DNA from 2 places in the Paenibacillus liaoningensis genome. Region 2 is predicted to be linked to the other one. Evidence: riboswitches for the same ligand, from Rfam matches in the RefSeq annotation. Region 2 holds a riboswitch; the other holds the start of a gene.
What was found. A riboswitch is a leader RNA that binds a small molecule or an ion and turns the genes downstream of it on or off. The one in region 2 is predicted to bind ZMP and ZTP.
Positions count from the first base shown of each region.

Region 1: linked by a shared signal. The riboswitch ahead of rpiB (ribose 5-phosphate isomerase B) and the one ahead of AC6B99_RS11475 (GNAT family N-acetyltransferase) in region 2 are both predicted to bind ZMP and ZTP.

Region 1 is NZ_JCAALU010000009.1:133,855-140,539, forward strand. It holds gene spoIIR (stage II sporulation protein R) at 1-258, shown strand, start outside; gene AC6B99_RS15055 (L-threonylcarbamoyladenylate synthase) at 1,003-2,076, shown strand; gene AC6B99_RS15060 (manganese efflux pump MntP) at 2,323-2,868, shown strand; gene AC6B99_RS15065 (low molecular weight protein arginine phosphatase) at 2,994-3,572, shown strand; ZMP/ZTP riboswitch at 3,670-3,750, shown strand; gene rpiB (ribose 5-phosphate isomerase B) at 3,905-4,357, shown strand; gene AC6B99_RS15075 (TIGR01440 family protein) at 4,433-5,056, shown strand; gene glyA (serine hydroxymethyltransferase) at 5,188-6,435, shown strand; gene AC6B99_RS15085 (UCP032817 domain-containing protein) at 6,632-6,685, shown strand, end outside.
Region 2 is NZ_JCAALU010000007.1:30,544-37,228, forward strand. It holds gene AC6B99_RS11455 (M56 family metallopeptidase) at 1-1,929, opposite strand, end outside; gene AC6B99_RS11460 (BlaI/MecI/CopY family transcriptional regulator) at 1,926-2,303, opposite strand; gene AC6B99_RS11465 (hypothetical protein) at 2,466-2,801, shown strand; gene AC6B99_RS11470 (SDR family NAD(P)-dependent oxidoreductase) at 2,816-3,514, shown strand; ZMP/ZTP riboswitch at 3,571-3,652, shown strand; gene AC6B99_RS11475 (GNAT family N-acetyltransferase) at 3,698-4,819, shown strand; gene AC6B99_RS11480 (MFS transporter) at 4,984-6,186, opposite strand; gene AC6B99_RS11485 (TetR/AcrR family transcriptional regulator) at 6,344-6,685, shown strand, end outside.

The DNA of each region.
Region 1 (6,685 bases), on a different contig from region 2:
ATCGACGCAGCTTCCGGCGAAGCGGTAGCCGCCGATGGCGAGGTGGAGGCAGCAAATGCAGCAAGCAAGGCAGAATCGAAAGAAGCGAAAGCTTCTGTAGAAAAGGCATCTGCACAAAAAGAAAATGCTGGCGATGTTGTCCATGCCAAACAGGATTCTGCTCCTAGCAAAGCGGAAGGCGAAGCGCCGGAAGCAAAGTTTTTCCTTTGGGAAATACTGCAAAAGCTGATTGCTTGGATGCAAAGCCTGTTTGCTTAGGGCGTGTATACAAGCCAGCTCGATACTCTTCATTTCAGAGCTTTAATCCCTGTACAAAGTTAGACTTGGCGGACACAGCGGCCGCTATTTTAATAGAATTACGGGTTAAGGCATAGGTTGCGGACTCAGGAGCAGCTAATGCGATGCCACTAGCCATTTTGACGACAAAATGAGGACGATAGCGGATTTCCTGTCCGCTTATGGCTTGAAATGGATTGAAAAGCCAAAATAGCGGAATCTCAGTCCTCAAAAAAGAAATGAGCGCCCCGCCCCGAGCTCTCAAGCACCCGAGCACCCGAGCTCTCAAGCACCCGAGCACCCGAGCACCCGAGCTCTCAAGCACCCAAGCTCCCGAGCTCTCAAGCACCCGAGCTCCCGAACTCCCGAACTCTCAAGCTCCCAAGCTATGAGGTCTTAGCAACAATGGTCTTAGCAACAAGAGTCACAGAGCTACAGGGGGTCTCAGTAGCAATCGCATGCTTCGGTTCTCAGGCCCACGGTTCTCAGGCTTCGAATCGCCAGATGGGATTGGCCACGATTAAGCTCTGAACAAGGAGTGGCAGAGCTGCTCAGATTTACATACACACCCTAGCATCCAACAGCTAATAGCCAGATTTGGGCCAGTGAGCATCCGCGGGCTGCGGTTATGCTGCTGGCTCCGTTTTTATCCAAGCGTATGGTATACTTACGGGAGTATACAGACTAGAAGGATGACTATAACAGAGCAAGGATTGAAGGATAGAGATGACTACGACGAAGGTATGGCGCATGACGGATGAATATGCGGAGGCGTCTATCGCGGAAGCAGCAGAACTGCTTCGCGGTGGAGAGCTTGTAGCTTTCCCGACGGAGACGGTATACGGGCTTGGTGCCGATGCTCGCAGCTCGGAGGCGGTGGCGCAGATTTTTCAGGCCAAAGGCCGCCCCTCCGATAATCCGCTTATTGTTCACATCGCAACGATTTCGCAGCTTGATGAGCTGGTGCTGCCTTACTCGGCACTTGCGAAGCAATTGATGGAGCAGCTGTGGCCAGGACCGCTTACGCTTGTGCTTCCCGTTCAGCCGGGAGCGGTGTCGCCGCTTGTAACGGCTGGCTTATCCACTGTTGGCGTTCGGATGCCTTCCCATCCGGTGGCGCTGCGCCTCCTTGCAGCTGCGGGCTGTCCGGTTGCCGCGCCAAGCGCTAATCGTTCGGGCAGGCCAAGCCCTACGCTCGCCGAGCATGTGGCTGAAGACCTCAGCGGCCGGATCAGCGGCATTGTCGACGGCGGCGCTACAGGCATCGGCCTTGAATCGACCGTCATTGAACTGACGGGCGAACAGGCGCTTCGCATTTTGCGCCCAGGCGGCGTAACGGTGGAGCAGCTGTGCAAAGCGGCGCCGCAAGCGGAAATTGACGCACCTGCGGAAGCTGAGTCGGCCGTGGAGGAGCTATCTGCGCCACGTTCGCCAGGCATGAAATATACGCATTATGCACCGAAGGGCGAGCTAAGCGTCGTACAAGGAAGCTCAGCCGCCAATCGTGTTGCTTATATGCAGGAGCAGGTGTCGCAAGCCGTGAACGCCGGACTGAAAGCAGGCGTTCTTGTATTCGATGAGCAGGCCGCTGTTATGGAGGACGGCTCCGCTCTCGTGCTGACCTACGGGAGCGGGCAGCAGCTGGAGCAGGCTGCGCACCGCCTGTATGCAGCATTGCGGCAGTTTGATGCTGCTGGCGTTCAGCGAATTTGGGCAGAAGGCTGCGAGCCAGATGGTATCGGAGCCGCACTTATGAATCGGCTGCTCAAGGCAGCCGGTCATCGCACCCATCAGGTATAAGACAAGACCAGCTTAAGCCGGCGAACTATTTTTTCACTAGTAAAATTAAGCTCGTGCCGGTTATACCGGTCGTGCCTGTCATGCGATTTTTTGACTCAAGTTTTGCGGTTTGCCTGGCGCTTTACAAGGGTAAGAATATCTCCAAGACCGATTAAACAAGCTATAGTATGTTTGTCCCCATTGCCGCATATGTTGGGTTAAGAGTGTTTGCGGACGTGGGGGGAGATCATTTTGTGGAGTAGCCATATGCTTGGAGGGCAATTTATTACACTGCTGCTTATGGCGGTTGCACTTGGCATGGATGCTTTTTCGCTAGGAATTGGAATTGGGCTGCGCGGTATTCGCTGGCTCCATATAATAAGATTAAGTGTTATTATCGGTATTTTTCATATTATTATGCCGCTCGGGGGCATGTACGCTGGGAGCTTCGTCAGCGGCTTGCTTGGTCATGTAGCGACTGCGTCTGCTGGCGTACTGCTGGTGCTGCTCGGCGGGCATATGATTTATAGCTCCTTGCGGGGAGAAGATGTGCAAGCCTTTGATTACCGCACCATTTGGGGAACGCTGCTGTTCGCGCTGGGCGTCAGCGCTGATTCTTTTTCCGTTGGCGTTACGCTCGGCATGTTCGCAGCTGATTTGATGCTGACGGTGCTGCTGTTCGGTTTTTTTGGCAGCTTAATGTCGATTATGGGATTGCTGCTTGGAAGAAGAGTCAGCCATAGGCTAGGCGGCTATGGCGAAGCATGCGGCGGCGCGGTGCTGCTGGTGTTCGGTATAATGTTTATTTTCTGAAAATATAAGAATTTATAAGTTTACATGTATAAATAGGCTTATATTTCATCGCGAAACGGAAGCTTTGCCATCAAAGGATGGCATCAGCCGTTTACGCTTGATACACATAGAAAGGGGCATGCGGCGTGAAGCACATTTTGTTCATTTGTACGGGAAATACTTGTCGTTCTCCGATGGCGGAGGCGATGCTCAAAAATATGGTGGGCCAGCAGGGTGTAGCAGTAGAAGTGCGTTCGGCAGGCATCTCGACCATTGACGGTTTGGCCGTTTCCGGCCATGCGACAGAGGTGCTGCGCGGTTATGGCATTGAACATCAGAGCTCTTCGTGCGCGCTGACAGCAGAAGCGGTAAAATGGGCTGACCTCGTACTGACGATGACCGCCAGCCACAAAAGAGGACTGCTCCAATGGTTCCCAGAAGCCGTTGATAAAGCGCACACGCTCAAAGAGTATGTCAATCAAGATACGGGCGTACTGGCAGACATTAAGGAACTGGAGCGGCTGTATACGGAGCTGCACATGAAGCAGACGCTGGGACAGCAGCTGACGGATGGCGAACGCAATCGTCTGCTGGAGTTGGAGCGCCGTATACCAAGCTTTGATATTATAGACCCGTTTGGCGGAACACTCGGTAATTACAAAAGCTGCGCCGAGGAAATTCGTAGCTGCTTGCAGCAGCTGCTCTTGCGGTTAAAGCAGGAATAAGCGAATGGTTGTGGCAGCGCAAATGTAAAAGCGCGAATTTAGGCGCGGAACCGATTGATTTTTCACAAAAATTCGGCTATGATGAGTACAGATATACGGTTTCCGATGTGACTGGCGACGGAAGTGGGTAACCACGGTGGAGCATCGGAACATACGGCCGGTCGCCTGGGCAAAGAGCAGCATGCTGAAGAGCATGTCATGCTCTTTTTTCGTCTTTTAGGACAAATTTAGGTATAATAAAAGCGCCGAATTGCGGAAGCGGAGTTCATGTGCCGAGCGCCGCAAGTATCATTGCAAGTGCAGCATCGTCATACTTTGGAGGAGGTTTATACGTGAAAATTGCCATTGGCGCCGATCATGCCGGCTACCGGCTGAAGGACGAAATTGTACCATTTCTGCTATCGCTTGGTCACGAAATTGAAGATTTCGGTTGCGACTGCAATCAATCGGTCGATTACCCGGATTATGCACTGCCTGTAGCAGAAAAGGTGGCAAACGGGGAAGTGGATCGCGGTATTCTCATTTGTGGAACAGGCATTGGCATGTCGATTGCCGCTAATAAGGTTAAAGGCATCCGCTGCGCGCTGGTGCACGATTTATTTTCCGCCAAAGCGACGCGCGAGCATAATGATACGAATGTGATTGCACTGGGCGAGCGGGTCATTGGACCGGGGGTTGCACAGGAAATTCTTCGTATTTGGCTGGACACGCCATTCTCCGGCGGCGAGCGTCATGCGGGACGCATTCATAAAGTAGGCCAAATCGAGCAAAAATATAACGCTTAAGCTAAATCAACAAGTAAGAAGGCTTTGTTCCATGCTTGCATGGATACGGTTAGTTAGACAAGGAGGCCGCCTGCTATGGAAGCAAACGAGGAAACGATAGCGATAGCAAGCGCAGTAGAGACGGTCGTTCGCGAGCTTGCGGCAGCGGGCAGCCTGCGGGCTGGACAGCTTCTCGTCATCGGCACGAGTACGAGCGAGGTGCTGGGCCATCGCATCGGGACGTCAGGCACGCTGGAAGCTGCTGCGGAAATTTTCGCTGGAGTGGAGGCTGTGCGCCGCGATATTGGTTTTTATCCGGTGTATCAATGCTGCGAGCATTTGAACCGCGCGCTCGTTATCGAGCGTGCAGCGGCTGAACGTTACGGACTAGAGCAGGTTGCGGCGATTCCCGTTCCGAAGGCGGGCGGCTCTATGGCGGCTTATGCGTATCGGCATATCAGCGATGCCTGTCTCGTTGAGACGGTAGCCGCGCATGCTGGAATAGATATCGGCGATACTTTCATCGGTATGCATTTGCGCAGAGTGGCGGTTCCGGTGCGGCCTTCGATTCGCAGCATTGGCGAGGCGCATGTCACGATGGCGGTTACGCGGCCAAAGCTTATTGGCGGTGTACGAGCGGTGTATGAGCTGGACGGTGTGGCAGACAGCCGTGATGCTGTTGTCTTGTCTCCGGAGCAATCAGCTGGGACATGCGATTAATCGCAAGCATTCTATAAAGATTTTATTATTGGCGGATGGAGCATGTAACCCGTAGAACAAATATCTGACGAGTCTATCATGCTTAATCCTTATCTATATAACAAGCACACACAACTAAGGAGGCATTTATAATGGAAAATCTACGTAAACAAGATCCGGAAGTTTTGAAAGCAATGGGACTGGAATTGCAGCGTCAACGCGATAACATCGAGCTAATCGCATCGGAAAATATCGTAAGCGAAGCTGTGCTTGAAGCATTGGGTTCTGCTTTGACGAACAAATATGCAGAAGGCTACCCAGGCAAACGTTTCTACGGCGGCTGTGAGCATGTCGACATCGTGGAAGATATCGCACGCGATCGTGCAAAAGAACTGTTTGGCGCAGACCATGCCAACGTACAACCGCATTCCGGCGCACAAGCGAACATGGCTGTTTATTTGGCGGCGCTTAAGCCTGGCGACACGGTACTGGGCATGAATTTGGCTCATGGCGGCCACTTGACGCACGGCAGCCCGGTTAATGCATCCGGCTTGCTTTACAACTTCGTAGCCTACGGTGTAAATGAAGATTCCTTCACGATTGATTATGAAGAAGTTCGCAAAGCGGCCTTCAAGCACCGCCCTCGCATGATCGTAGCTGGTGCATCTGCGTACCCGCGCATTATTGATTTCGAAAAAATGGCTAAAATCGCCAACGATGTAGGCGCACTATTTTTCGTAGATATGGCTCATATTGCAGGTCTTGTAGCTGCTGGTCTTCACCCGAGCCCAGTGCCTCATGCGCATTTCGTTACAACGACAACGCACAAAACGCTTCGCGGTCCTCGCGGCGGCTTGATCCTGTGCCGTAAAGAGTGGGCAGCTGCGATCGACAAAGCGGTATTCCCAGGTACACAAGGCGGTCCTTTGATGCACGTTATTGCTGCTAAAGCAGTGGCACTGGGCGAAGCTTTGCAGCCATCGTTCAAGACGTATGCGCAAAATGTTGTGAAAAATGCGGCGGTTCTTTCCGATACACTCGTTGCAGCAGGCATTAACATCGTATCCGGCGGCACAGACAACCACCTGATGCTGATCGACACGCGTTCCCTGAACATCACAGGCAAAGAGGCGGAGCACGTACTGGATTCAATCGGTATTACAGCTAACAAAAACGCGATTCCTTTCGATCCAACTAGCCCGTTCATTACTAGCGGTATCCGTCTTGGAACACCTGCAGCGACATCGCGCGGCATGGATGAGAAAGCGATGAAAGTGATCGGCGAAGTGATCGCTGTAACGCTGAAAAATCCAAAGGATGAGGCGACGCTTGAAAAATCCCGTCAAATCGTTCGCGATCTGACTGCGCAATATCCGCTTTATCCAGAATTGAAATACTAATTTTTAACTTTTGAAAAATGCCGCATGGGGCCTCGGCCTCTATGCGGTATTTTTGCGTGTAAACAAGCGTTTGAGGGCTGTCGTCACGTTATTAAAAGGAATTTTTATTCATTTATGGTAGATATAATATGCAGAAAATCCATTCGGCATGCTACAATAGTACAGACTATGCTAATTGGAGGGTGATGGTACAACCATGAGCAATACGATTCTTGTCGTTCTGATTTTTGTTGTATTCCTGGTAATCATA
Region 2 (6,685 bases):
ATAGGTTGAGGAATCGTACGATGCTCGATAGGTCGTCCATAGAGCGTCGGTCGCTTGTTTAAACGCATACTCAGTATTCTGATCGCCGGCCCTAAGTAATATTGAACCGCTCAGCTTAAGCCCCGGCAATTCCAAAGGAATTTTCACCGTAAAGTCAAGAATGTTTTCCGCCGCAAGCAAATCCTTTCCATCATAAAGGGGAAACGAATTTCCAGCTCCGTCGTAGCGGACATGCTGAACTTTCTGCGGTAAAACAAAGGATTTCACCATTTTTGCGAGCTCTTCTTGCGAAAAATACTCGCTATAATAATCGATTGCGTACCATATATTGTCATCCTGCCAGTAGAAGCTTGTGCCCGTTTCTGGCCTTTGTTTGTCGCGTCTCTTATCCGTGAATAAAGTGCCTTTGACATCGCCGATCGTCATAGTTTCCTGTCGGTACTGAGGAGTCTCGTTTGCACTTTGGGGATAGTGAGCCGCCCCCCGTAATTGATTGTGCTCCAACAAATTGCCATTTCCCATAGAAGCTTTGACTTCTATAATTTGTTTGTTTTTTTTGCCAAAGTTAGATACAAAAGTAATGGATGCTACATCAATAAGATCGTCATCGTTGGCGCTGGTGAAATTTTTATAATATAATACATTCTCGAACTGATAACCTTCAGGAAGATAATCCGGTATTTTAAAGTTATATTTCGGAAAATCGAGTGCCCGATCGAGACTATGAAACCATCTGAATGAATCGTTGTATATAGGATATAGATCCAAACTAGGGTTTGCTGCTTGGGCAACCATATCGAGCTCGGTACCATTCTCTGAATCCGACGCATTGGTGAGCAAGATGGCGCTCAAGGCAATAACCAAGAGAATAGCGGCGGCCGAGAGCTTGTACGAACCTTTTTTAAACTTGGTAATCATTATCATTCTCCGTTTTGCTTCATTTTTGTTGTCCCCAAAATACGATAGGTTGACCTGAGAAGAGGGGGGATGGGCAAATAAACGCGACAGCATAAGTAAGGTTCTGCCATAGGACAAAGCTTCACGCTCGCCCAGCGCTTCAAGAACACGAGCGTCGCAGGCCACCTCCTGATCGGCTTTCATCTTTCTTACGGAAAGCCACACCAAAGGGTTGTACCAATGCATCCCTACGGAAAGAGCCCACAGGGAGTTGAACCATAAGTCCTTGCGTTTGTAGTGAATGAGTTCATGCATCAGGATATGCGTTAGCTGGTTTGAATCGGCGATCGTGCTGATATCCTCGGGCAAATAAATCCGCGGCTTCCATAAACCATAAAGACAAGGGCTGCGAAGATGGCTAGTTTCATAGACGTATACTCTTTTTTTAATGTTCAGCTTCTGTTTGCATGCCTCAAGAGCCATGAGTACTTCAGCATCCTCAATTTTCACTGAGTTTCCGACTGTTTTTCTGAAAATCAGCGCGCTAAACAGATAATATCCACCCAAGCATAGAAGCCCTATAAGCCATACCAGCGAGCCAATCGATAGCCAGGTCATTCCATCTGTGCTTTCTGGAATATGGTCTTGAGAAGAACGTGTGGCGACTGAAGTTCCTGTTTCGTCTGCTTGGTTCGTGATGAACTCGGGAGGCTGCTTTTTTATATCCATATAATTGGATTGAATTTCCAAGTTGGAACCGATCTTAGTAAAGGGAGTGAGCTGCTTACTCTTCTGATCTGAATTCCATTCCAGCGGGAACGTTTGCGGCAGCACATTAAACAAGCTTAACTGACTCTGTGGAGCAATGGGAACCAGCAGCTTAATTAACACAAGAAACCACAATATATGGATAACTCTAGGTTTAAGGTGCTTTTGGAACAGCTTCCGAATCAAGAGTAATATTAATAGAATTACCGTCGATGCGGCTGACGCAGTGAACAGAAGAGAAAAGACCGTTTCCAGATACTTCATAGCTTCTTCTTGTTCTCCAAAATTTGTTGAAGTTCCTCAATATCTTTATCCGATAGTGTCTCTTCTTCGAGAAATTTCGCGCACATTATCCCTACTGCTCCTTTATAAACTCTATTCAGAAATGAACGATTCTCGGCCTTTAAGTATTCATCATGCGAAACCAGCGGATAGTAGAGGTAGTTCCGGCCGGACTTTTCGAATCGAATCGCTTTTTTCTTGTGAAGCCTATTCAGGAAGGTCTTAATCGTCTGATCCGACCAATGCATTTGTTGGGTTAGTTTGAAAATAATCTCACTGGCGGACAAAGGCTCCTTTTGCCAGAGTAGCTTCATCACTTCGCTTTCGGCCTCGGTAATGTGTGGGGACTCGTGCATCGTATTCACCCTTCTTGATTTTATTCGTTTACACTTGTAAACGATATTTAAAGTTTACAAGTGTAAACGAAACGTGTCAAGCTTAAATCGTGATCCCCGTATATTTTCTTTCGTCAGAAAAATAAGGGAAATATGTGAGCGGAGCTTGCATTTAGCGCCTATTTGAAGGACAATGGCTTCATTGTTCTGGAAGCGATTGCATTAAAGCAAGAGACTGAGCTGGTTAAAGCAGCAATGCTTTTTGAAGTGCAGCAGCTAAGGAGCTATTTTCAGACGTGGTCGGTTTCTGATAAGCATTTTGGTCTCATACATTATGATTCCGATGAGGAGATGTTGCCTGGCTGCCAAGGCTTTAACAGCGTGTACAGCTACGCTCGTGTAAGGAGGGCGATAGCGGAAACGTGGGACAATGAGTCGGAGTGGATGGTGCAGCTGCGTAGCAGATTGGAGCAGTCGCTTAAGGAAGCGGAAGCTTCCTTCGGGAAAGAAATTAAATAGAGGGAGCTGGGAGCATGAACATTTTAATTACAGGTGCAGGGCGAGGACTTGGCTACGAGTTGACGAGTGAGGCGCTGGAGCGCGGACATGCGGTTGTGGCGGGAGTTCGATCACCTAATGAGACTAATGAAAAGCTATCGGCACTTACTGAGAAGTATGGTGAGCGGCTGTCGATTGTGGAGCTGGATGTCACGAATGAGGAAGGCATTGCAGCGCTCGCTTCACAATTGAAGGAGCAGAACGTGAGCCTTGGAGCAATCATTAATAATGCAGCGATTCTCAATTCTCGAAATACACACATCGAACAGCTGGATTTTAAGGAAGTTGCGCTGACGATGGATATTAATGTATATGGGCCTATGCGTGTCGTGAAGCATTTGCTGCCTTTATTAACGGAGAAGGACGCTGCCATTTTTAATATTTCTTCTGAAGCGGGCAGCATCACGCATGCTTATCCAGGCGATTATCCTTATGCGATATCCAAAACAGCGCTCAATATGTTCACGCAGCAGCTTCATGTATATTTGCAAAAGCGGGGCATTCAGGTGCTCAGTATTCATCCTGGCTGGATGCGGACGGATATGGGCGGTGGAGAAGCGCCGCTGGATGCGAGCCACAGCGCGCGCGGCATTATTGAGCTATTGGAGCAGCGCCGCACGCCGGACGGTCGCTTTATGTTCGTCGATCATGAAGGTAATGCAATGCCGATTTAAAAAGTCGGAATTAGTTGTTGACAAATAACGGCTTTCCGCTATACTAGCATTAATTATTTGGTATGCGTAACTGGCGAAAACGCAGAGCACTGCGGTGGAGCGCATATGTCATAGCAGCCGTTCGCCTGGGCAAAGTATTTGGTCAAATGACCAAATACTTTTCTATTTTAAGGAGAGGTCGAATTGAAGCAGACGAGAAATGTAGCGGTGTTAGTTTATGAGAGAGTGGATACACTTGATTTTGCTGGTCCGTTTGATATATTCGCCATCTCGAGCGGCAAGGATAGGGATTTTAACGTATACACGGTTGGAGAGACGAAGGAAGCTTTGCATACGCTTAGCGGAATTGCGATTACACCAGCGCATAGCTTCGACGATTGTCCTATGCCTGATATATTAATCGTTCCTGGTGGCATGGGATCGCGTACGGAGATTCATAATGAGAAGCTTACGAGCTGGATTCGCCAAACGGCACAGCATGCTGAACTTATTTTATCTGTATGTACAGGTGCGCTGCTGCTGGCCAAAGCGAATTTGCTGGATGGACTCCAGATTACAACGAATCGCCGGGCACTTGATCTGCTGCGTGAGCTTGCGCCTTCCAGTGTGACGATTGTTGAGAACGTGCGCTATGTGGATAACGGAAAAATCGTCATGTCCGCAGGAGTGACGGCTGGCATGGATGCTGCACTTTATGTCGTGGCAAGGCTGCACGGTCAGGAGCGGGCTGAGCAAACAGCAGCTACTATTGAATATGATTGGCATGAAGAGAAAGTACAAAACAGCCTCCACTTGGCAGTGTCTGCATCGAAAGCCGAGCTTGAAATTAAACGCGCCGCATCTGATGATCTGGAAGCGATGCTTCGTTTATACAAGGAAGCAGCCCGCTGGATATATGAGGCGAAAGGCTTGCGCCAGTGGAGCGAGGATTCTTTTACAATGGAATATTTAGAGAAATTCATTAGGGAAAAAGAAGTGTTCGTCGCTTACTTGCGGGGCGAGCTTGCGGGCTGTTTTTCGGTCGAGTGGGGCTACGAGCCGATCTGGGGAGAGCATTTTCATACGGATGCCGGTTATGTGCATCGGCTGGCTGTATCTCGCAGTTTCAAAGGGCAAGGTCTTGGCGGTCAAGTGCTTGCGTGGTCGGAAGCATATATTCGCGGGCGTGGAAAAACCTGGATGCGCCTTGATTGCATGGCGGAAAATCCGTCGCTTAACGCTTTTTATGTTAGCCAAGGCTTGAGCTTATGCGGCAGATACGATGCAGAGGGCTGGAGCGCAAATTTATATGAGAAAAAGCTGTAACCGCCTATGAAGGGGAACTGCTATAGCATCCACCGGAGGGTGAGTTGTTATAGGTTCACAAAAAGGAAGCGCTGGACTTGCCAATACAAGACTGGTTCAAGCAGCGCTTCCCCTTATTTTTTAATTCCGCTGTAAGAAATTTCTTTTTACCAAGCACGAAGGTTTTATGCATTCCCTGATGGCTGCTTTGCCTCGGTTAAGTAATATAGAAAGGCAAGTACCGGCAGAGCGATACCGATCAGGGAAGCTAAAGCCCATCCCCCATAAGCATAGGCCCATCCTCCCAAAAAAGACCCCACGGCTCCGCCGATGAAGAAAATAGCCATGAATAGGCCATTAAGGCGTCCGCGCATCTCACTGCCTAGCGAATAGATAACGCGCTGGCCCAACACAAGATTTCCTGACACCCCCATATCCAAAACGATAGCAGCAACCAGCAGTAACGTCAAAGCGGCGAAAGAATCCCCTCGGACGAGATAGGCTGTCAAAAAAGCAAGGGCAGAAACGGCAATCGCGATGCCGCTCAGCAATTTAGTCAAACCACGATCAGCCAATCTGCCGGCAATAGGCGCCGCTACGGCTCCTGCTACACCAGCGAGAGCGAATAAAGCGATGCCTTGCTGCGTCAAATGAAAATATTCGGTTAAACGCAGTGGAATGACGGTCCAAAACAAACTAAAGGAGCCAAATAAACAAGCTTGATAAAAGGCGCGGCGGCGCAAAATAGGCGTTGCTTTCAAAAGCGAGCCTAAAGAACGGATCAATGCCCCATATTGGAGGGACGGTGTTGGTTTCCGCTGTGGAAGCGCACGGGATAGAACAATTGCGAGCAATATGATCACGATAGCAGATAAAATAAATACCGCCCGCCATCCCCAATATTCCGTTATGAGGCTGGCTAATGGCCGAGCAAACATAATGCCTAGCAGCAGACCGCTCATTACATTGCCTACAACACGACCGCGCTGTTCATCCGCTGCAAGGAAAGTGGCATAGGGGACAAGAATTTGCGCAGCAACCGAGCCTATTCCTATAAATAAAGCGGAGATGAGGAAGGTGGCTGTATTAGGGGCGAATATCGTTCCGATTAGCGCGATAATGACGACAACTAGTGAGGCGGTAACCAATCGGCGGTTTTCGATCAAATCACTGAGTGGGACGATAAATAATAAACCGACCACATAGCCTACTTGAGTTAGCGTTACAATTAGTCCTGCTGCTCCTAAGGGTATTCCGATGGAGGAACTGATCGGCCCGATTAACGTCTGGGCATAATAAAGATTAGCTACAATAAGACCGCAAGCAGCGGCTAAAAGAAACATAAGCCAGTTCGGAATGGATTTCTCCTTGGACTGTAAGTTGTTCATAACATCATGCCTTCTTTCTGCTCAAATGGGTGGTGCGAATCCTTTTTTTAATTATGGCTATATTATATACTAAACGTACAGTATTTAAAATGTTTTTTTTCAACGCGCCCAAAATTTTATATAATGTAAAGAAAGTCCACAAAAGGAGCTATGACCATTGAATATAAAAAGAGGGCGACCTCGCAACGTTGAAGCGGAGCGTGCTATTTTAACGGCCTCCTACAACTTGCTGCTTGAAATCGGATTTGGCGGCGTTACCGTTGAGAAAATTGCCGAGCAGGCACAGGTGAGCAAAGCGACGATCTACAAATGGTGGCCTAATAAAGGAGCCGTTGTAATGGCTGGTTTTATGTATGCCATCACTGCAAGGCTGCCAATACCGGATACGGGCGCTGTATATGAAGATATTTTGCTTCATGCGACTAATTTATCCCGATTTTTAACGAGCCGTGAAGGAGAGGTGATTACGGAAATTATCGGAGAGGGGCAATTTGATGCG